One region of the Pantoea sp. y20 genome, then DNA from elsewhere that is predicted to be linked to it. Evidence: riboswitches for the same ligand, from Rfam matches in the RefSeq annotation. Region 1 holds a riboswitch; each other region holds the start of a gene.
The links. Region 1 has a riboswitch for thiamine pyrophosphate ahead of thiM (hydroxyethylthiazole kinase). Riboswitches for the same ligand answer to the same signal wherever they lie in the genome.

Region 1 (5,854 bases):
GTTGCTCAGCCTCAACGCCGTGTTCGGTGACGATCTGCAGCAGCAGCCCGCCTTTGTCTCACGCGTGACTGAACTCTATCAGCAACTGGTTAAACAGGGCGCGCGCGCCACCGTTCAAAGCCTCGTCACACAAGGCTAAGCGCCTGCACAAATGTGTAGCGCAGACGCAGCGTGCTGATTAGACTGAACCTTTCTTAACGGGCTGGCAGATGCCAGCCGTAATACGGATATTGCTGCATGTCGACTGCCTATACCATAACCACCAGCGAACCGGTAAATCAGCAGATCTATCGTTATCTGCGCAAAGATATTGTGACCTGCGTTATTCATCCGGGCTCGCTGCTGTCGGAGAAGGAAGTGTCGGCGCGTTTTAACGTGTCACGTCAGCCGGTACGTGAAGCCTTTATCAAGCTGGCGGAAGCCGGACTGGTGCAGGTGCTACCGCAGCGCGGCACCTTCGTGCGCAAAATCTCCGCTCAGCGCGTGGCCGACGGTCGTTTTATCCGGGAAGCGGTAGAGATCGCCGTGGTTCGCCGCGCCGCGCAGGAGATGGGTGCGACCGGATTGATGGCACTGGAGCATAACCTGCAGCTGCAGCGTCTCGCCGCTGAACGTCATGACAGCCAGGCTTTCCTGGGGCTGGACGATGAGTTTCACCGCTTAATTGCTGAAGGGATTAATTGCCTGCTGGCGTGGGAAACGGTGGAGAACATTAAAGCTACCATGGACCGCGTGCGCTTTCTGACCCTGAGCGAAGTGTCACCGCCGGAGCGTTTGATTCAGCAGCATGAAGATATCTATAACGCGTTGAAAGAGCATGATGTTGAGGCAGCTGAAAGCGCAATGCGCCGTCATCTGCAGGAGATGATTTTGACCATTACGCCGATTGCCGAGCGTAATAGTGAGTGGTTTGAGGCGCCTTGATTTAGTGCTCGCGGTCCCCCTCCTGGGTCCTCCCCCATTAATGGGGGAGGAAGATGCTGCAAAATGTAAGTGTTGAAGCCGCATATGGCAGCATCTCCTTCCCCCGCTCGCGGGGGAAGGCCGGGATGGGGGACAGCGAGCACAGACCCCACTCAATCAAGCAATCGTCACATCCTTCGACAAATACACATCCTGCACCGCATTAATCAGCTGCACGCCCTCTTTCAACGTCTTCTTAAACGCCTTGCGCCCCAGAATCAGCCCCATGCCGCCGGCACGCTTATTGATCACCGCCGTACGCACCGACTCCGCGATATCCGTTTCACCCGCAGAAGCGCCGCCGGAATTGATCAAACCCGCGCGTCCCATATAGCAGTTCGCCAGCTGGTAACGCACCAAATCTATCGGGTTTTCCGTAGTCAGCTTGCTGTAGACGCGCTCATCGGTGTGACCAAACTTCACCGCGTTATAGCCGCCGTTATTCTCCGCCATCTTCTGCTTGACGATATCCGCACCGATGGTCGCCGCCAGATGGTTGGCCTGGCCGGTTAAATCGGCGCTGGCGTGGTAATCGACGCCCTCTTTCTTGAACGCATCATTACGCAGATAGGCCCAGAGCACCGTCACCATGCCCAGCTCGTGCGCACGTTCAAAAGCCGCCGAGATCTCTTCAATCTGGCGACGTGATTGTTCGGAACCGAAGTAGATGGTGGCGCCAACCGCCACCGCGCCCAGATTAAAGGCCTGTTCCACGCTGGCGTACAACGTCTGATCGTATTGCGTCGGATAGCTCAGCGTTTCGTTGTGGTTTAGCTTCACCATAAACGGAATGCGGTGCGCGTAGCGGCGAGAAACCGAAGCCAGCACGCCGTAGGTAGAGGCGACGCAGTTACAGCCGGCTTCAATCGCCAGCTCAACAATGTTTTTTGGATCAAAATAAGCTGGATTGGCCGCAAAGGATGCGCCCGCCGAGTGCTCAACGCCCTGATCGACCGGCAAAATCGACAAATAGCCGGTGCCGGCTAAACGTCCGGTGTTGTACAGCGTTTGCATGTTGCGCAGTACGGCAGGAGAACGATTGTTGTCGATCATTACGCGATCAACATAATCCGCGCCGGGTAAATAGAGGCTATCCGCTGGAATGGTCATGCAGCGATGTTGAAGAAGGCTATCCGCCTCTTTGCCCAATAACTGTACGATGTCCGTCATGTTCGCTCCTGATAAATGGCTGGATTGGAACCGGCCGTTGCCGATTCGCCCCCAACAGCCTGGACCGGAAAGCGCCAGGCTGGCAAATTGCTGACTCCATTTTTCAGACGGATGCGCAGTGAAAAAGCGGCAATCTGGCGTTACGCCCTACCACCATTGATGGAAATGGTGCACCGGCCCAATGCCTTTGCCGACCTCCAGCGAATCGGCGTGCAGCAGCGCCTGTTGCAGCCACGCCTTGGCTTCAGCGACCGTTGCCGCCCAGCAATCATGGCGCGGACGCAACGCCGCCAGCGCGGCTGAAAGCGAGCATCCGGTGCCGTGCGTGTGGCGCGTATTGACGCGCGGCGCGGTAAAGCGCTGACGTCCGTCGCGGGTAATCAGCCAGTCCGGGCTTTCGGCATCGCTAAGGTGTCCGCCCTTCATCAGCACCGCTTCGCAGCCAAGATCGAGCAGCGCATCGCCCTGCTGCAACATGGTTTTCTCATCCTGCGCCATCGCGCGTCCCAGCAGCGCGGCGGCTTCCGGCAGGTTTGGTGTGATCAGCGATACCTGCGGCAGCAGCAATTCGCGCACGCTCGCCACCGCATCCGGCGACAGCAGCGCATCGCCGCTTTTGGCAATCATCACCGTATCCAGCACCACAAACGGCAGGCTGGCCCGTTTCAGCCGCTCGGCGACCACCTCGACAATAGCGGTTTCGGACAGCATGCCTATCTTCGCAGCATCAATGCGCACATCATTCAGCACCGAATCGAGCTGTGCGCCAACAAAATCAGGTTCGATGCGATACACCGACTGCACGCCGCAGGTGTTCTGCGCCACCAGCGCGGTGATGACGCTGGTGCCATACGCGCCCAGCGCGGAGAAAGCTTTGAGGTCGGCCTGAATACCTGCGCCGCCGCTCGGATCGGTGCCAGCAATGGTCAATGCATTGATGCGTTTCATGCCTCGACCTCCAGCGTCCACAGCGTATCGAGGAAAGCAGCGGCAAAGCTGCCTGGCCCGGCGACCTGGCGCGCTGTCTGCTCACCCGCCAGCGACATCACGCGGCAGGCCGCAGCGACATGCTGCAGGCGATCGCCCGGCAAGCTGGTGCAGGCGGCAACCACCGCCGTCAACGCGCAGCCGGTGCCAACCACGCGCGTCATCAGCGGGCTGCCGCCGGGGATGGCGAATGTCTGCACGCCGTCAGTGACATAATCCACTTCACCGGTCACCGCCACAACGGTGTGGTAATCACGCGCCAGCTGCTGGGCAGCGCTTAACGCGATATCGGCCTGATGCAGACTGTCGACACCGCGTCCGCCGCTAGCCTGTTGCGCCAGTGCGAGAATTTCTGAAGCGTTACCGCGAATCGCCGCCGGTTGCAGGCTCAGTAACTGTTGACAGAATGCGGTGCGCAGCGTTAGTGCGCCGACCGCCACCGGATCCAGCGTCCACGGCGTGCCTGCGGTTTGCGCCGCTTGCACCGCCGCCCACATCGCATCACGACGTTCGCGCGTCAGCGTACCTACGTTTATCAACAACGCATCGGCAAAACCGGCAAACTGCGCCGCTTCTTCAGGATCGATCACCATCGCGGGCGAAGCTTGCAGTGCCAGCAGCACGTTGGCAGTAAAGGTTTGCACCACGTCATTGGTCATGCAGTGCACCAGCGGCGCTTGCTGACGCAGCAATTGCAGAGAGTGCGCGAGTTGCGCGGGGGAAAGAAGGTCAGGCTGTTTCATAAGGCTCCCAACCGGCGATCAAGAAGGCGAATGCGGTCAGGCATCTGACTTCCCTACGCTGGCATTATCCAGATCAGGTCGGCGGGTGTATCTCAGCCCTGTATTAAAGGGGCACCCCGAGTCAAAACTACGTTGGCGAGCATAGGGAACAAGTTGGGGTAAAGCAAGTAAACGCCGCTTTCCTGGAATCTGGCTCACAAAGCAACAAATTACACATTCATGTAACTTATTGATAAAACGCCTTAAAACGACGCTTTTTTGCGTGCTGCGTCATACTTTGTAATAAATTCCATTGATAATTCGCGTCGCGAAAAATAGCATCGCCGGCAACTTGTTTCATGACGAAACAATACGGATTTGTTAATTATTCATGGAAGCATCACGGAGGATTTGCTATGCGTCGGATTCCACGCGCGCCGCTCTCTGCGGCCATTGTCTCTGCCCTGTTTGCCGGCACTTTTGTGCCGGTTCCCTCCGCACACGCCGTGGGTTTTGTCGAAGACGCCACTCTCTCTGGCAATCTGTTTTACTGGCAACGCCAGCGCGATCGCAAAGAGATGGATCCGCAAAAAGGCTCGTACGGTCAGTATGATGCCAATCTGCATCACGCCTCTGCGAATGCCAATCTCGACTTCTCATCCGGTTACGCCGGTGAGGTGATCGGCCTCGATCTGGCAGCGTTTGGCGCGCTGGAGTTAAGCAACGGCGGCCCGGCGGCACCGAATGAAATTGGTTTCAGCAATGCCCGTACGCGCTGGGATGAGGACTGGAGCGGAGATAAGAGCGGCTTAAGTCTCTATAAAGCCGCCATCAAGGCAAAATGGCAGGATAACTGGCTGCGCGCAGGCTATCTGCAGCCCACCGGGCAGACGCTGCTGGCACCGCACTGGAGCTTCCTGCCCGGCACCTATCGCGGCGTTGAGGCCGGCACCACCTTTGATTTTAGCGACGCCGGCGCCCTTTCCGTCTCCTGGATGTGGACTGACGAATACAAAGCGCCGTGGTATCGCGACATGTACAACTTCCGTAAAGCCGATGGCGTGACGGAGATTCCGTGGCTGCAATCCTTTGGTGCCAAATACGATTTTAAAAATGCGCTGGTGCTGGAAGGCGCCTACGGCCAGGCGGCGAATTACATGGATCAGTATTTCGCCAAAGCCTCTTATCAGCTGCCGCTGGCCGATGCACCGCTGCGCACCAGTTATCAATTTTATGGCGCGAAGGATCGTGACAACAGCGGCGTTGGCCAGGTGAACGATGTTTACGATGGCCTCGCGTGGCTGCAGGCGCTGACGTTCGGCTACACGCTCGGCGCGTTCGATTTCCGCCTGGAAGGCACATGGGTAAAAGCCGAGGGTAATCAGGGCTTCTTCCTGCAACGTATGACGCCGTCTTACGCCAGCTCGAATGGCCGCATGGATGTGTGGTGGGATTCACGCTCGGACTGGAACGCCAACGGTGAGAAAGCGCTCTTCGCCGGTGTGATGGTCGATTTGGGACACTGGCAATTACCTGGCTGGCAAGTCGGTACATCGTACGCCTACGGTTGGGACGCGAAGCCTTCCACCAATCCCCTGTACGACCAAAATCAGCGCCTGAAAGAGTCCGCATGGAGCCTCGACCTGGTTTACACCATCCAGCAAGGCCGCGCCAAAGACACCCAATTCAAACTGCACTACACCCGCTACGACAATCACAGCGATCTTCCCAGCTATAGCGGCGGCTACGGCAACATCTTCCAGGACGAGAAAGACATCAAATTTATGGTCGTCGCGCCATTCACCCTGTTTTGACCCCGATCTGGCAGGAGCCAGAGACTTACCTCCGTGGAGAAGGATAACAACATGAAAAAGTTAAAAATCAGTTTACTGGCGCTGAGCGTGATGAGCCTTGCCGCCTGCAGTTCATCCCCGCGCAGTAATCAGCAGGTCGTCGATCAAATCAGTCAGTTCGGCGTGCAGTATCAGGTCACTGACAACCAGGCGGCCGAT
Region 2 (5,854 bases), on a different replicon from region 1:
ATGGCATTCGTGATAAACCCACCATGTTACCGTTCGAAGTGTCCCCGGAGTCCGCCATCGTCAAAGCGGTGAATCGCGGCTGGAAAACCGTGCGCGGCACCGAACAGCCCACCGGCGTGATCACGCCTCCGGCGTTCTTCGGCACCGATGCGGCACATCTCTATCAGCATGCGGGCATGGAAGGGATCGTCTGTGGGCCAGGCGGCAAATACAACACCATGCCGGATGAGCGCGTAGAAATCAGTGAATTCCTCGACATGGTGCGCATCTATCTGCTGGCCATTCTGGAGATTTGCCAGCCGGTTGAGGCCGCGTAATGCAGGTTTAAGCGCTGATGAGAGCTGATAGGATTTAGCCTGACGCAGGACGTTGAACTGAATGATTTATCAGTAACCGTTCCCGCATTACGTTTCGATATGAAATAGGCCACGACGGAGAACATCGCGAGCTATGCCATTTACCGCGAGGCGCATTAAATGGCGTGGTTTTGATGCTTACCAATATTCGGGTTTAACCGCAGGTTTTTTATGCGTCGCAACCCGAACAGGAAACTGGCATGCATCAAGCTCTTCATTGGTGATCGTTCTGCGTATCCAGTGACTATGATTCTGCAGTGAACCCGGAACACCACGGACGTTGCCCTGGCGGTGCGGCAAAATGATCCCGATACGAATGTCGGGAAAATCTTCGCGAATCGCCTTAAGTGCTGGCGTCATGTCGGTGTCAGCCGATACTAACACCAGCTGCGCGATCCTCTCTTCTATTGGCAACGTCTGCTGTTTAGCAAACAAACGATACATGCTGATGGCAATATTCACGTCGGTTTCTTTCTCTTCCAGCTCCCAGATATCTACCTTATCGAGACGTGATGCGGGTAGTTTTTTACTAATGAAACGTGGAGCCCGAGCGTGCTCAAGTCGATGACGTCCGGTGAAGATATTTATTCCGGTCGTTTTCAGCGCGCGAATATAAGTATCCTGAGCGTGTCGGGATTCAATACCGCGTGTGGCGAGGTGGGGAATAACCGAGGAGGTATAATAATTTATTGTTTCAATTATGGCAGTCGGATCCTGTACCCGGCATATATGCGACAGCAGCAATGACAAGTTGAGCCATTTATAAGGCGTACCTGCAAGGAGTCCATAAAATACATTGTATCCATCAATGAATATTGCAGTACGCACTCTTATCCTTCCTTAAGATACGAAAAAACCGGCCTGAGCCGGTTTTTTCACCCTAACGGCCAGTGAACTGAATCGCTGCGTACAGGGTTGAGTTGTGTGGCTAACTTATCAGCATTACTGGCTAAACTCAAGTTGCTCAAGGTGAAATCTAAGCCATAAAGTTTGTAAAATTAGGCTCTTCTTTCGGCTTCAGCAATAGTGCTGCAGTATTTAACTTTGAAAAATCGGGAGATATGCGAATGGTCTTGCTTCAGATTAATGGTAATTCTAATTAAAAGTAACGAGTGCAAATGAAATTTTAAAATATCCATTAACCTGAATTGCTAATTTAAATAACTATCTCAACTGACTATCCTTACTTCCACGGCGGTTATAACCGCTGATCGCCGCCTGTTTTTTATCGATCTTGCTCTGGCAATTCACGCAGTAACGTACGCCAGCCAATGCTGCGCGACGCGCTTCCGGGATCGGTTCGCCGCACTCGTCGCAAAATTCAGCACTTTCACCGTGCCCAAGATTTTCACGAGCGCGTGCCACCGCATCATCTACCGTGGCATCAATTTGTTTGTGTACCGCACCATCTTCTGACCAACCGCCAGCCATACATCACCTCCGCAAATACTCATGCTCTGAGTATAAGACATGACGTGATTTGTGTCGGGCAGCTCAAATTTTCACGCGTATTTAACATGGTTGACACATCATCGCGCGCCATCCTAGACTGCGGCTTGTTCCAAGGGGTGCTCTGTTAAGGGGCTGAGATTCTACCGGCTGGCGTGTATGCGCGGGCAACGTAGTGACCCTCTGAACCTGATCCGGCTAATACCGGCGTAGGGATGCGGAACCGCAGGGCGATATCGCGCCCTGATTCCCTCTTTGTGCTTTGTAGCGGACAGTTCGCGCTCTTCAGGCGTTGCCTGAGAGTCTCTGCGCAATCGCAAAGGTGGCGACGCACATGAACGAAACACACATCATCCAGGCTCTGCTGACATTCCTGCAGCGCGAAGATAGCTCAGACGACGATTTCAACCAGCTGGCCCTCGAAATCTTCGCTTATCAGTTCGCACACAATTCCCCTTATCGCCGCTTCGCCACCCAGCGCGGACGCACGCCGCTGACGGTGAAAAACTGGCGCAACATTCCCGCCATCCCGATTAATGCCTTCAAAGATCTGACGCTCAGCTGCCGTCCCACCGACCAAATTGCCGAGATCTTTATGACCAGCGGCACCACCGGCACGGTAAAAGGGCGCAGTTACCATTCGACGCTGGAGGTGTGGAAAAAATCGATGCTGCTCAACTTCCGCCGTCGCTTTATGGCGGGCCGCGATCGCATCCGCATGGGCATTTTGTTCCCGGATACTGTAGCGATGCCGAACTCCTCGCTGGCGACCTATCTTAAATTGGCGCTGCAGGAGTGTGGCACGCCGGACAGTGAAGTGATGGTGGGCGAACATGGCCTCGAAACCAATCGTCTGTTCACTGCGCTGGAACAGGCCGAAGCGGGCGGCGAACCGTACGCGTTGCTGGGCGCCAGTTACAGCTTTGTGCCTCTGCTGGATAACATGCAGCGCCAAAAACGCCGCTTCGCGCTGCCAGCAGGTAGCCGCATTCTCGATACCGGCGGTTTCAAAGGCCAGTCGCGCGAGATGGGCGCGGAAGAATTCTACGCTTCGCTCTCTCATGCCTTCGGCATTCCGCGTTCCCACTGCATCAACATGTACGGCATGACGGAAATCAGCACGCAGTTTTACGACGCGGGCAATGAGCGCTGCCCGCCGGTGAAATCCGGGCCGCACTGGATCCGCACGCGCGTGGTCAATCCGCTTACCGGTGATGATGTGCCGGACGGCGAAGTTGGCGTGCTGGCGCATCACGATCTGGCGCATTTCAACTCGGTGTCCGCTTTGTTAACGGAAGATGCAGGCGTGATGGTGCCCGGTGGATTCCATCTGCTGGGACGCGCGACCGGCGCTGATGCCAAAGGCTGTTCGCTGACCATGGAAGCGTTTCTCGCCAGCGCGCAGGCACAGTCGTGAAAGAAATTGCCGGACATCTGCCGGGCCTCTCCGCTGACGAAGTGCATTGGCACACGCTGAGTTTCAATCATCGTGGCGAAAGCCTCGAGGTTTGCGTTCCGCAACTTGATGACGCGCAGATAAAGGCGCTCGCAACGCGCATCCGCACCAACGCCCGCGCTTATCTCCAGCAGCTGAGCGTGGCGCAGATCATGGGCATCATTGATGAAGCGGTGGCGCGACTGCTCGATCGTCATCATCCACTGCGCATCAAGGCCGAAAAGCTGCTGCCCATCGTCACCGGTTACGATGCCGAGATGGTGCGGCTTGGCCTTACCGGCTATCTGAAAACCTTTCGTCAGCCGCAGCTGAAGCGCTTTCTGGCGGAGGATTTCGCCGATGCGCAGATGCTCGACGATTTCCAGCCGCGCCCCAAAGGCGGCTTTGCGCGCGCATTTGGCCCGCAATTGTTAATGCATATCTGGGCGGGCAACGTGCCGGGCTTGCCGCTGTGGAGTTTGATTTGCGGTCTGCTGGTTAAGGCGGGCACCATCGGTAAACTGCCAGGCAATGAGCCGCTGATGGCAAGCTGGTTCGCGCAGTTGCTGGCGGAGATCGATCCTAACCTGGGCGAATGTATCGCGGTGGTGTGGTGGAAAGGCGGCGATGCGCAAACCGAACTAACGTGGCTGCGTCAGCCCGATGCGCTGGTGGCTTATGGTGGAAATTCAACGCTGGCGGCGATCCAACAGCGTTTGCCGGTTACCACGCGCTTTCTGCCGCACGGCCATAAAATCAGCTTCGGAATGGTGGCGCGTTCGGCGCTGAATGTACGGCAAGGCGCGGAGCTGGCGCGTCGCGTGGCTTACGACGTGATGCGTTACGACCAAGCCGGTTGTTACTCGCCGCAAATGCTGTTTGTCGAGCGCGGCGGCAAGGTGTCGCCGGATGAGTTCGCCAGCTACATCGCCCATGAACTCGCCGCGCTGGCGCACAAACATCCGCGCCGTCCGCTGGCGAGCGAAGAGATCAACAGCATTGCCGCGTGGCGTAATGGCGAGGAGATTCGCGCGCTGGGCGGCGATCGTACGCTTTACGGCGAGGCGGCAGACGATTGGGCAGTGGTGAGCGTTGATCATGCGGAGCCTTTATCGCCGGCGGCATTGGGCCGTACGTTGAAAGTGGTGTGCGTGGATGCGCTGGAGGAAGTGGTCGATTTGGTGGCGCCGCAGCGGCATTTTCTGCAAACCGCAGGCGTGGCGGCCGCGCCGCAGGCGTTGTTCGGCATTTCGGCTCTGCTCGGGCAAGTGGGCGTTACGCGCATCGCGGCGTTCGGCAATATGACCTCGCCGGAAGCGGGCTGGCATCACGATGGACGTTTTAGTTTGCTCGATCTGGTGACCATCACGGAGATCGAGCAGGGCGCAGAAGCGACCGCCGAGCGTTACGCACCGTATGCGGAGTGACGCGGTAACAGATCGCACATACCGTAGCGGTGCAATTTATTGCGCATCAATCAGCTGCGCGCGATAAATCGCGCCGCTACAGATATTACGTGACCATATCAACCTGGAGCCAAAATGAAATTCTCCAACCAAACAGTTCTGGTAACCGGCGCAAGCCGCGGCATTGGTGCAGCGATCGCTAAAGCCTTCGCCGCAGAAGGCGCGTTTGTGGTGGTGAACTATCTGCGCAATGAAGCTGCCGCTGCGGGCGTGGTTGAGGAGTGCCGCGCATTGGGCGGCGACGCGCTGGCGATTGCCGCCGATGTCACCTTTGAGCAGCAGGTCAACGCCATGATGGAGCAGATCGTCAACGCCACCGGCCGCCTCGATGCGGTAATCAACAACGCTTTCGCACCCTACGTTTTCGACACTGAAAATCGTTCACGTTTCTGGGAAGCGTCGTGGTCAGGCTATCAGTCGCAGTTCGATGGCGCGGTAAAAGCCGCCTATAACGTCTGCCAGGGTGCGCTGCCTTTAATGCGCGCGCGCGTGCGCGGCAGTATCGTTAATCTCACCAGCGATCTGGTGGCGCGTCCTTCCGTGCCTTACCACGATTACATCACCGCGAAAGCGGCATTGACCGGCTTTAGCCGCACGCTGGCGACGGAGCTGGGCCCGCTAGGGATCCGCGTAAACTGCGTGGCGCCCGGCCTGGTGTATCCCACCGATGCCAGCCAGGCAACGCGCGAAGCGGTGCGTGATCTCCTCACCGCACAAACCCCGCTGCGGCGCATCGCGCGACCGGAAGATGTTACCGGCCCGGTGCTGTTTCTCGCCTCCGACTGGAGTGAATTTGTCACCGGACAAACGTTGTACGTCGATGGCGGATTAGTGATGAATTGATCCCTACGGTCGCCATTTCTGGCGATCGGTTTAGCCCTGCGCAAGCAAATAACTATCCAACCTGATCAACGCGATCACATATTTCGGTAACGCCTCCAGTAGCGATGGCAGATGGATTGTCTCGTCGGCACCGTGCGGCAATCCATGGCCTTCGGGTAAAAAATCGGGCGTGTTTGCTGCGGTTTTCCGGTAACCGGGCCCAAAGGTGATGGCGTTTGGCAGCTTCTTCGAATGGGTCACGCCGCCCATCGCGTAAGGGCGATCGTCATTGCCGGTGGTGTCATTCCACACTTGCTGCAGCAGCG
Region 3 (5,854 bases), 1.8 Mb from region 1:
GCGGATAGCCACGATGATGCACGGCGCAATTTGCGGGTAATAACGCTCGCGGCAGTGATTGCACAAGCAGGCAAATTCGCGTTTGCTGATGTGCATCTCATGGCCGCAATAGCCGCACCAGCGATGCGAGCGGTAAAACTCCGCCAGCTGCACGCCACGTCCGGCGATTTGGAACAGGCCGACATCCTCATCAATCAGTTGGCGCACGGAGCCCATGCTGTCCGGACGCGATTCACGTACCAGCCAGACATTCTCGCCCTGCCACTCGCCGATCAAAATCGCGTTGCTGCCGCTGAGGCCAAAATCGCTGGCTAAGCCATGCGGCAATTCGCCCTGCGGCAACCAAAGTTTTTGCTCATGGCTGACAACCCACCATCCAGCGTCTAAGCTTGAGATCTCACGTTGCATCTTAATCGTTGTCCTTAGCGTCAAATCGCACGCTGAAATCCTAATATTAAGTGTGTAATAAACAACTATAACCTACCTGGAGCCCCATATGCTTAACCAGTTAGATAACCTGACAGAGCGTGTAGGCGGCGGAAATGAATTGGTTGATTCATGGCTGCGCGCCCGTCGACAGCTGCTCGTCACTTACTACGAGCTTATTGGCATGAAGCCACAAAAAGATGCGTTATCCACGCTGGATGAACAGGCGCTGGACGCATTTTGTCACAACCTGGTGGATTACCTTTCCACCGGCCATTTCAGCGTGTATGAACACATCATTAGTGAGATGCAGGGTGATAGCCCCTTATTCGTCGCTGCGCAGATTTATCCGGCACTGGAGGCGAATACCGATCGCATCATGCAGCTCTACGATAGCCATCTGCAGCAAGCGATTAACGATGATAATTGCGTGGATTTTCAAACCGCGCTCTCCGAAGTCGGCGAGGTGCTGGAATCGCGCTTCACGCTGGAAGATAAGCTGGTGCAACTCGCCTGGGACAACCAGCTGGCGCTTCCGCCGGTTGCCAACGACAGCGCCATTGCCCGCCCGGCTTAGAACCCCGAAGATGTAAAAAACTTGTTATTCAAGAAAAGCCCTCTTATGCTAAATGGGCTTTTTTATTGTCTTCTTTAACGACAATCAAAAGGCAAATTTTGCGGTTTAAGCGTAGCGTGCGCAGCCAGTTTGCACTCGGACAGCGCGCAGGGACCGGAGCGTACACGTAGTACGTGACGGTCACGAGCACTGCCCAGGTGCAAAATGGCAAGCAAAGTAGCTTAAACCACAAAACACCAACTTGTCGGAGTGCCCTCTAGGGCTGAGACCGTTAATTCGGGATCCGCGGAACCTGATCAGGTTAGTACCTGCGAAGGGAACAAGAGTAGACATTATCAGCACGGTGCATGCTGGCGCCCGGCACCGTACCTGTTACTCCTTCCGAACTCTGGACAAGCAACTTCCAACCGTTACCGGAAACTTGCTATGTCTGCTAAAACTTCTCGTCGTGAACAACGCGCTCAGGCGCAAGAATTTATCGATTCCCTGCAGGGAACCGCTTTCCCCAACTCCAAACGTATCTGGATCACCGGCAGCCGCGCGGATATTCGCGTGCCGATGCGTGAGATACAGCTCAGTCCAACGCACATAGGCGGCAGCAAAGAGAATCCGCACTATGAGCCAAATGAAGCGGTGCCGGTTTACGACACCGCCGGGGCTTATGGCGATCCTCAAGCCACCATTAATGTGCATCAGGGACTCGACAGGCTGCGTGCCAATTGGATCGAAGAACGTGACGACAGCGAAACCATCCACCAGCTGAGTTCCCGTTACACGCAGCAGCGTCTGGCGGATGAAGGCCTGGACCATCTGCGTTTTGAGCAGCTGCCGCAACCGCGCCGTGCCAAAGCGGGTCGCCGGGTTACCCAACTGCACTATGCGCGTCAGGGCATCATCACGCCGGAGATGGAGTTTATCGCGCTGCGTGAAAACATGGGCCGCGAGCGTATTCGCGGTGAAGTGCTGTTACAGCAGCATCCGGGTCACAGCTTTGGTGCCAATCTGCCAGAAAATATCACCGCGGAATTTGTCCGTCAAGAAGTCGCCAATGGGCGCGCCATCATCCCTTCGAACATCAACCATCCCGAATCCGAACCGATGATTATCGGCCGCAACTTCCTGGTGAAAGTGAATGCCAACATTGGCAACTCTGCGGTGAGCTCATCTATTGAAGAGGAAGTGGAGAAGCTGGTGTGGTCAACGCGCTGGGGCGCAGACACTGTGATGGATCTCTCAACCGGCCGCTATATCCATGAAACGCGTGAGTGGATTTTGCGCAATAGTCCGGTGCCGATTGGTACGGTGCCGATTTATCAGGCGCTGGAGAAAGTGAACGGCATTGCAGAAGATCTCAACTGGGAGATTTTCCGCGACACGCTGCTGGAGCAGGCGGAACAAGGCGTTGACTACTTCACTATTCACGCTGGCGTGCTGCTGCGCTATGTGCCGATGACGGCCAAACGCCTGACCGGCATTGTGTCGCGCGGTGGCTCGATTATGGCGAAATGGTGCCTGTCGCATCACACCGAAAATTTCCTCTATCTGCACTTCCGCGAGATTTGTGAAATTTGTGCCGCCTACGATGTGGCGCTGTCACTGGGCGACGGCCTGCGTCCCGGCTCGATTCAGGATGCCAACGATGAGGCGCAATTTGCCGAACTGCATACGCTGGGCGAACTGACCAAAATCGCCTGGGAATACGATGTGCAGGTGATGATTGAAGGTCCGGGCCATGTGCCCATGCAGATGATTCGACGCAATATGACCGAACAGCTTGAGCATTGTCACGAAGCCCCGTTTTACACGCTTGGCCCGCTCACCACCGATATCGCGCCCGGCTATGACCATTTCACTTCCGGCATCGGCGCGGCCATGATTGGCTGGTTCGGCTGCGCCATGCTGTGTTACGTGACGCCGAAAGAGCACCTCGGTTTGCCGAACAAAGAGGATGTGAAGCAAGGGCTGATCACCTACAAGATCGCTGCGCACGCGGCGGATCTGGCGAAAGGTCATCCCGGTGCGCAGATCCGTGACAATGCGATGTCGAAAGCGCGTTTTGAATTCCGCTGGGAAGATCAGTTCAATCTGGCGCTCGATCCGCACACCGCACGCGCCTATCACGATGAAACCCTGCCGCAGGAATCGGGAAAAGTGGCGCACTTCTGCTCGATGTGCGGCCCGAAATTCTGCTCGATGAAAATTACCCAGGAAGTGCGTGAGTTTGCCGCCCGCCAACAGGCTGAAGCCCAGCCGATTGAGATGGGTATGGCGCAAATGTCGAACGCCTTCCGCAATCGTGGCGGCGAGATCTATCACGCTGCCGATACCCTTAAAGAGGAAAATGTATGACCGACGCCTTTCCTGCCACAGCCTCAAAGCTGGGGCTGTATCCGGTTGTTGATAGCGTGGAATGGATCGCGCGCTTGCTGGAAGCCGGTGTGCGCACCATACAGCTGCGCATCAAAGATTGTGAAGATTACGAGGTGGAAGATGCGGTGCGCGAGGCGATTGCACTCGGCAAACAGTATCGCGCTCGCCTGTTTATCAATGATTACTGGCGCTTAGCCATTAAATATCACGCTTATGGCGTGCACCTCGGCCAGGAAGATCTCGATGTAGCCGATCTGGCGGCCATTCGCGAGGCGGGATTGCGCCTGGGTTTATCGACGCATGACGATGCCGAGTTAGATCGGGCTCTGGCGCTGCGCCCTTCTTACATTGCGCTTGGCCACATCTATCCTACGCAAACCAAAGATATGCCTTCTGCGCCGCAAGGCGTGGTGGAATTGAAACGCCACCTGGCGCGTTTGCAGAATGTGCCAACCGTGGCGATTGGCGGTATTTCACTGGCGCGCGTGCCGGAAGTGCTGGCTACCGGCGTGGGCAGCATTGCGGTGGTGAGCGCGATTACCCAGGCCGCCGACTGGCGCGCAGCAACGCAGCAGTTACTGTCACTGGTGGAAAATGGAATCGAACCTGCAGAAGCAGTGTAATGCGCGGCAAGTAAAGATGAAACGCTGGAATCTGCCGCGCAGCAGCGTGATGTAGGGGCTGGCGTCATTTCCTGACAAGACTAAAGTGTGCCTGCCCGCTGTCGCTTGCAGCGGGCCAGGGCTGGTCTCAACCTCTCCCAGCCCTGCCTTTCTTCACGTGATCAGGGAGGAGGTATGCACGGATCCATGACTACAAGCCAGCATGGCACGTTCTACCGCTGCGCCGAGTTGAGCTATCGCCTGCTCTGTGTGCTCATTCATTGGCAAACCATAATTCAGGCGCAAGCAGTTGCGATACTTACCCGAGGCCGAAAACAGCGAGCCGACGGCAACCTGCATGTTCAGCTCACGCAATTCGGTATTGAGCCTGACCGCGTCAAATGCCTCTGGCAATTCAATCCACATCAGGAAACTGCCCTGCGGACGCGACACACAAATCCCACACGGAAAGTAGTGGCGTACCCAGCAGCTAAAGGTTTCATAATTGCGTTGATACACCTGACGCATGCGCCGCAAATGCGGCAGATAATGACCAAGACGAATAAACTCGGCGACCGCATGTTGCGGCTGGGTGGCCGTCGATCCGGTGCTGATATATTTCATATGCAGCACGCGATCGCGATAGCGTCCCGGCGCCACCCAACCGACACGCAGCCCCGGCGCCAGCGTCTTGGAGAAGGAACTGCACAGCAATACCCGTCCATCGTGATCCAATGACTTAAGGGTAACCGGACGCGGATACTCCCACGCCAGCTCGCCGTACACATCGTCTTCAATAATCGCGGCATCGAAACGCTGTGCCAGCGTCACCAGCGCACGTTTGCGAGATTCCGGCATGATAAAGCCCAGCGGATTATTGCAGTTTGGCACCACCACCACCGCTTTAATCGGCCACTGTTCGAACGCAAGTTCCAGCGCTTCCAGGCTGATGCCGGTAACCGAATCGGTAGGAATCTCAATGGCGCGAATGCCGAAGCCGCGCAGAGTTTGCATGGTGCCGTGGAAAGTCGGCGACTCCACCGCAATGATGTCACCAGCCTGACATATCGCACGAATCGAGATCGACAACGCTTCATGGCAGCCGGTGGTGATCACGATATCGTCTGCCGTGAGCTGACAACCGCTGTCGATCGTCAGGCGCGCAACCTGTTCGCGCAGTGCCGCGACACCCAGCAAACTGTCATAGTTGAGCTGATCGATATCCTGCTTCTGCGCCATACGGCTTTGAATTTTCCACAGCGGTTTCAACGTGGGCTGGGTCAGATCAGGCATACCGCTGCCGAGTTGCAACACATCGTTATTAGTTCGGCTGCTGAGCAACTCCAGCACCGATTCCCACTGCGTGATTTCCACCGGACGCTGTGCAGGTCGGGTGATGGCCGGCATCGGCGGCGTCGCTTTGCGTGTTGCAACGAAATATCCGGAACGTGGCTGCGGCACAATCAGCTGTTTCTCTTCCAGCAGATGATATGCCTGCTGAACGGTGCTGATACTCACGCCGTGTTCAAGACTCAGCGTGCGCACCGACGGCAAGCGCTCGCCGCTGCGGTACAGCCCTTGCTCTATACGATCCGAAAGCAAACATGCTAAATGTTGGTAGCGCGTCATCGTATGCCTCACTCAGCCATCAATCATAATAAACCAGTACAGATAGACCTCATTATTACCATTCAGATCCACCTTAAGGCAATCTGTATGTTAAAGATAAGTGTTTTTTGCGTCTGTATCATAATGCGTGGGAATAAGACAATGCTTCTCAGGCAACCTACTGAGGGCAAGGATTATGGAATTCGATCAAAACCGCGCGGCTAAACCTTTTGATGTCACTTTACTGGATATCTTCCGCGGCGTAGTGCGT
Region 4 (5,854 bases), on a different replicon from region 1:
GAGCAAAATGCCATCGAAGCCCATTTCCATCGCCTGCGCCGCCTGCGACGGCGCGCCAATGCCCGCATCAATGATCAGCGGGATGTCGCTGAACCACGCACGCATGGCGCGCAGGCCGTCGATGTTACGCAAACCCTGGCCGGAACCAATCGGCGCGCCCCACGGCATCAACAGTTCGCAGCCCGCCGCCAGCAGCTTTTCGCCGACGATCAGATCTTCGGTGGTGTACGGAAATACCTGAAAACCCTCTGCGCTGAGGATGCGCGCGGCTTCCACCAGTGCGAAAGGATCGGGTTGCAGCGTGTCGGCATGACCAATCACTTCCAGTTTGATCCACGCGGTGTTGAACAGTTCGCGCGCCATGTGCGCGGTGGTGACGGCCTCTTTTACCGTGTGACAACCGGCGGTATTCGGTAACACGCGGATATTGAGGCTGGTCAGCAGTTCGCGGAATGCCGCGCCTGCCGCGCCTTCGCGCCGCAAACTGACGGTGATGATGTCGGTGCCAGCGGCGGCAATCGCCTGCTGCAAAATAGCGGGTGAAGGATAGCCAGCGGTGCCGAGCAGGAAGCGTGATTGCGGTTCAAAATCGTAAAACATCGCTTAACCTCCCTGCATCGGTGACAGCACTTCAAGCTGGCAACCTTCATCCAGCCGCTGCGTGTCGTACTGACTTTTTGGCACAAACGCACCGTTATAGGCGGTGGCGACGCAGGCCACATCAATTTGCTGCTCGATCAGCAATTCGCTCAGGCTTGTTGCCTGCGTGTTGATGAGGCGGCCGTTAAGCTGAATATTCATAGTTGAGCTCCCCAGAAATGCGTTGCATCAGCTGCTCTGCCAGCATTGGCGCCAGTAGAAAACCGTGGCGATACATGCCGTTGAGATAAAAGGTGTGATTGTGATAGTGGATTTCCGGCAGATTCGCCGGATAAGCCGGACGCAGCCCGCTGCCGCTCTCAATCACGCGCGCTTCGGCTAATGCGGGATGGATGGCATAGGCGGCGCTGAGTAACTCCATCATGGCGCGCGCGCTGATGGCGCTGGCATCGTCGCTCTCAATCATGGTGGCGCCGAGCATAAAATGGCCGCCGCGACGCGGCACCAGATAGCAGGGAAAACGCGGATGCAGCAGACGAATCGGGCGGGAAAACTGCACTTCATCGCTGTGCAAAATCAGCATCTCGCCGCGCACCGCGCGCAGGCGCGGCAGTTGCGGCGCAGCGTGGATGCCGCGACAATCGATAATTTGGCCGCTCGGCGCGTGATTGCTGAATGACACGCCGCGCGCGATCAGCGCGTCACGCATCTCCTGCAACGCCAGACGCGGATCGAGATGCGCTTCACCGGCGAAAAACAGACCGCGCGTAAAGCGCCCTTCCAGCGCCGGTTCAATGTTGGCGGGATCGACCCATTGATGCTGCTCGGTCATGCGGGCGAAACGGTTGAGTTCCTGGCTATCGCGCGGCGGCGCAACCACCAACGTGCCCTGATGCTCGACGCTGCTGACGCGCTGTTGCCACCACGCGGCGGCGTGTTGCCCAAGAGTGATAACATCGCGCGGCGCGCTCTCGGCTTCACACCAGGGCGCCAGCATGCCGCCAGCAAACCACGATGCCGGGCGGCGCGCGTCATCGCCCATCACCTCAACGTCTTCACCGCGTTCCGCTAGTAAAGTGGCTACGCATAGGCCCGCCACGCCGCAGCCAAGCACGCTCCAGCGGCTCACAGCGCCGGTTCCAGGATGTTCAAACAGGGGGAATTCACATCGGCCTCTCAGTGTTAGCTGAGACCCGCAGATACAGGAGAAGGGAAATGGCGCATACATCGAGCTGGTTTGAGCGCCAGACAGCCCAATGATAAAGACTGTCAGTCTTCCTACGCCAGTATCAACTGGGTCAGGTTCAAAGGGTCGCTAAACCGCGCAGTGCGCTATTAGCCTCTCAGTCTCTTTGGCGAGACTCCCCCGACGCGTCTATTTGTATTGCAGGCGATGGTCGCCGTCAAGCGCGGAATAACCGGATGCTTTACGTGGCATTTAGCATCACGGCATTTATCGCTACTTAGGCTTTGTGGATCACAAACGTAACATATGGTATACAAACACATTATTTTATGCGCAAGAAAACATTACAGGTGATGTCGGAATAACCATGAACAATATTAAAATTGCATTTATTAAAGCCGGCTGGCACAAAGAAATTGTCCATAATGCCTTGGTGGGTTTTGAAAAAGAATTAGCCGATCAATCCGTAGAAGCGGAATTAAAAGTGCTGGAAGTGCCTGGCGCATTTGAAATGCCGCTGCTGGCTAAGCGTTTGGCCGAAACCGGCAAATACGATGCGATTGTCTGCGCTGCGCTGGTGGTTGACGGCGGTATCTATCGCCATGATTTCGTTGCCGCTGCGGTGGTTGATGGCTTGATGAATGTGCAGCTGACCACCAACGTACCGGTATTTTCCGTTTCTTTAACGCCACATAATTTCCAGCCGGTTGATGTGATTGAAAACTTCTATACCGAGCATTTCATTAAGAAAGGCAAAGAAGCGGCGCGCGCAGTGTTAGCGATCCATAATTTGTCGATTGATTGATGCATTAAAAAGGGAGCACCTCTTCAGGCGCTCCCTTTTTATTTATGATGACCTTCAACGGCTCATTTTCAGAATAGTGCCAGTCATCTCGTAAAATAGTCTAACGAACAAAGTACTTGCTATTCGTCATTAACGCTGTGGATGATTCACTTCCAGCGGACGCAGATCAAACACCAGCACTTCCGCATCATCACCGTTAGCAAACTGCAGCGCGCTTTCGTTGCGAACGCGTGCACCGTCGCCCTCTTTGAACTTCACGCCGTTCACTTCGATGCTGCCGCGAGCCACGTGAATATAGGCGTAACGATCGGCATCCAACGCGAAGGTTTGCTGCTCGACACCGTCGAACAGTCCGGCATAAACGCGAATATCCTGACGCACGCTGAGTGAACCGTTATCCCCTGCCGGCGAAATAATCAGGCGCAGCTGACCGCGTTTGTCACGTTCCGCCACTGAAATCTGCTGATAACCGGGAGGCGAATTACGTTCGCCAGGCACAATCCAGATCTGCAGGAAGTGCACGTTGTCCGTTTTCGAGTGGTTAAACTCGCTGTGCGTGACGCCGCTGCCGGCGCTCATTAGCTGCACATCACCCGGCACAATCACCGAACCGGTGCCCATGGAATCTTTATGCTCCAGCGCGCCTTCCAGCACGTAGGAGATGATCTCCATGTTGTTGTGCGGATGCGCACCAAAACCGCGACCCGGTGCAACGCGGTCATCATTGATCACCAGCAAATCTGAGAAGCCGGTTTGTTTTGGATCCCAGTAACTGGCAAAAGAGAACGTATGATGCGAGTTCAACCAACCGTGGTCACCCACTCCGCGTTGTTCTGACAGGCGTTGTTCAATCATGGTCTGCTCCTCAAATTTGCTGTTGGGAGGCGATTGCCCTTCCCGTTGCAAACAAGTATACGTAAACTGATTTGCCTAACAATGCGTCAAAATGACAATGACTGTCACCGAAAAGTGGACAATATGCAGATTGAAGATCTCCGTATTTATGTAGCCGTCATCAAAGCTGGCAACTTCACCGCTGCCGCCGAACAGCTGATGCTGTCGAAGCAGTATGTCAGCCGCCGCATCGCCGCGCTGGAGGAGTCGCTTGGCGCGCGGCTGCTGAATCGCAACACGCGGAAGTTATCGGTAACCGATAACGGCCAGCTGTTTGCGCAGCACGCGCAGCGCATTCTCGATGATGTGCAGGAAGCCGAGCTGGCGGTATCGGGGCGTCGTCAGGTGCTGCAGGGCAGCTTCCGCCTGAGCGTGCCGATGTCGTTTGGTATCAGCCATTTGTCGCCGTTTATTGCCGAGTTTCTCAGCCAGCATCCGGGGTTGCAGTTTCAGGTTGAACTGGCGGATCGGCATGTCGATATGGTGGGTGAAGGATTTGATATGGCGATTCGCATCGGTACGCTGCCAGATTCGAGTTTGATCGCCAGGCGACTGGGCGAGTTCCGCCGCGTGATCTGCGGCAGCCCGTCCTACCTGCAGGGCGCAGGCGCACCGCGAACGCCGGAGGAGCTGAGCGAGCATTTGTGTCTGCGCTACGGGCGCGAAAGCCAGACCGGCTGGGAACTGTTTAACGGCGACCAGCGCAAAGTGATTAGCGTGCATGGGCCGATGGTGAGTAATAACGGGGAAATGCTGCGCGACGCAGCAGTGGCCGGATTGGGTCTGATTATGCTGCCAGAGTTTATTGTGGCGCCAGCGCTGGCGAGCGGTGAGCTGGTGAAGGTGCTGGAAGAGTGGCAGCCGACCTCGCTCCATCTCAATGCGCTCTATCCGCAGCACCGTCAGCGCAGTGAGATCAATCGGGTGTTTATGACATTTTTGCAGCAGAAGTTGGCGTAAAAATTAAGTCCCCGTTGCGGCGCGATCTAATGCGCATATCAAGGGCGGCAATGTGCCCATCCCGGCAATACGTAATATATCGCGCCGCTACGGTAGGTAGGGTGTTAATGACTTTCGTGTGCAAAGGTAATCGATTTACGGCGCGCATCGCGCATCGCCACCGCATGGATCAGCAGACCCAACACCGCCAGAATCGCGCCTACCCAACCGGTGGATTGCCATCCCAGACCAGCTGAAATGGTCACGCCGCCCAGCCATGCACCGAGCGCGTTAGCGAGGTTAAACGCCGAATGGTTCATTGCCGCCGCCATGGTTTGCGCATCACCGGCAACATCCATCAAACGGATCTGCAACACCGCCGCCAGCGCTACCATGGTGCCCACCAGCATGACGTTGATGGCACCTGCCAGCGCATAATGCGCGGCAAACACGAAGGCGCTGAGCACCAAAAATGACCAGATCAGCAAAATGCGGATGGTCTTTTCAATGCCGCGATCGGCCAGACGACCGCCAGCGATGTTACCGATGATCATGCCTAAACCAAACAACGCCAGCACCGCCGGGATCCAGCTCACCGGCATCTGCGCCAGTTCGGTCATGGTCGGCTTCACGTAGCTAAACACCGAAAACAAACCGCCGCTGCCCACCGCGCCAATCGCCAGCGTCAGCAGTACCTGTTTGCGCGTCAGCGCCGACAATTCGCGCAGCGGGCTGGCATTTTTGTCGCCCGCTACGTTTGGCACCCACAGCCAGATCAGCAGCAAGGTCACCAGCGCCAGACCGCCGACAATGGCAAAGGCATCGCGCCAACCAAACCATTGGCCGATAGCGGTGACGGCGGGCACGCCGAGTAAGTTGGCGATGGTCAGGCCGAACAGCACCATCGAGACCGCTTGCGCGCGTTTGCGCCGTTCAACCAAACCGGCTGCGACCAGCGCCGCCACGCCGAAGAAGGTGCCATGTGGGAAACCGGCGAGGAAACGCGCCAGCAGCATCGAGTAGTATCCCGGCGCTATGGCGCTCAGCAGGTTGCCGGCGGCAAACAGGCCCATTAGCGTCATCAGGAAATTACGACGTGAAGCGCGCGCGCCCAGCACCGCCAGCAGCGGCGCACCAATCACCACGCCCAGCGCATAGATGCTGATGAGATGCCCGGCCGAGGGGATCGATACGTTGAGACCTTTGGCTGCATCGGGCAGCAGTCCCATGATGACGAATTCGCCGGTACCAATGGCAAAGCCGCCGGTGCCGAGCGCGAACAAAGCTTTTAGCACGCTCTGACGCGGCAGCGATGCCTCATCCGGCAGCTGAGTAAGTTGGGGTTGTACTGATGACATGAGTTTTCCGAACCGCAAGTGAAGAACTCAGTCAGGATCGTGATTGCCTGAAACAATCATCGTCAGGACTGA

Region 2: it holds a riboswitch for thiamine pyrophosphate, as region 1 does, so the genes downstream of both, ACYAC5_RS23060 (LuxE/PaaK family acyltransferase) here and thiM (hydroxyethylthiazole kinase) in region 1, are expected to answer to the same signal.
Region 3: it holds a riboswitch for thiamine pyrophosphate, as region 1 does, so the genes downstream of both, thiC (phosphomethylpyrimidine synthase ThiC) here and thiM (hydroxyethylthiazole kinase) in region 1, are expected to answer to the same signal.
Region 4: it holds a riboswitch for thiamine pyrophosphate, as region 1 does, so the genes downstream of both, ACYAC5_RS20785 (FAD-dependent oxidoreductase) here and thiM (hydroxyethylthiazole kinase) in region 1, are expected to answer to the same signal.

The regions. Positions count from the first base shown of each region.
Region 1 covers NZ_CM142816.1:2,756,801-2,762,654, forward strand. The annotation lists gene ACYAC5_RS12880 (mannitol dehydrogenase family protein) at 1-139, shown strand, start outside; gene ACYAC5_RS12885 (GntR family transcriptional regulator) at 238-924, shown strand; gene fbaB (class I fructose-bisphosphate aldolase) at 1,081-2,133, opposite strand; gene thiD (bifunctional hydroxymethylpyrimidine kinase/phosphomethylpyrimidine kinase) at 2,281-3,081, opposite strand; gene thiM (hydroxyethylthiazole kinase) at 3,078-3,863, opposite strand; TPP riboswitch at 3,897-3,992, opposite strand; gene chiP (chitoporin ChiP) at 4,259-5,656, shown strand; gene ACYAC5_RS12910 (family 20 glycosylhydrolase) at 5,708-5,854, shown strand, end outside.
Region 2 covers NZ_JBUBNJ010000002.1:712,188-718,041, reverse strand. The annotation lists gene ACYAC5_RS23075 (M20 family metallopeptidase) at 1-317, shown strand, start outside; gene ACYAC5_RS23070 (NYN domain-containing protein) at 495-1,184, opposite strand; gene ACYAC5_RS23065 (DksA/TraR family C4-type zinc finger protein) at 1,521-1,787, opposite strand; TPP riboswitch at 1,911-2,038, shown strand; gene ACYAC5_RS23060 (LuxE/PaaK family acyltransferase) at 2,140-3,222, shown strand; gene ACYAC5_RS23055 (acyl-CoA reductase) at 3,219-4,667, shown strand; gene ACYAC5_RS23050 (3-oxoacyl-ACP reductase) at 4,782-5,549, shown strand; gene ACYAC5_RS23045 (Sapep family Mn(2+)-dependent dipeptidase) at 5,580-5,854, opposite strand, start outside.
Region 3 covers NZ_CM142816.1:282,770-288,623, reverse strand. The annotation lists gene nudC (NAD(+) diphosphatase) at 1-408, opposite strand, end outside; gene rsd (sigma D regulator) at 497-1,003, shown strand; TPP riboswitch at 1,239-1,339, shown strand; gene thiC (phosphomethylpyrimidine synthase ThiC) at 1,430-3,352, shown strand; gene thiE (thiamine phosphate synthase) at 3,349-3,996, shown strand; gene ACYAC5_RS01295 (aminotransferase-like domain-containing protein) at 4,150-5,604, opposite strand; gene ACYAC5_RS01290 (DUF1127 domain-containing protein) at 5,780-5,854, shown strand, end outside.
Region 4 covers NZ_JBUBNJ010000002.1:212,187-218,040, reverse strand. The annotation lists gene ACYAC5_RS20795 (thiazole synthase) at 1-600, opposite strand, end outside; gene thiS (sulfur carrier protein ThiS) at 604-801, opposite strand; gene ACYAC5_RS20785 (FAD-dependent oxidoreductase) at 785-1,729, opposite strand; TPP riboswitch at 1,859-1,978, opposite strand; gene ACYAC5_RS20780 (6,7-dimethyl-8-ribityllumazine synthase) at 2,154-2,591, shown strand; gene ACYAC5_RS20775 (pirin family protein) at 2,721-3,446, opposite strand; gene ACYAC5_RS20770 (LysR family transcriptional regulator) at 3,570-4,445, shown strand; gene ACYAC5_RS20765 (MFS transporter) at 4,550-5,782, opposite strand.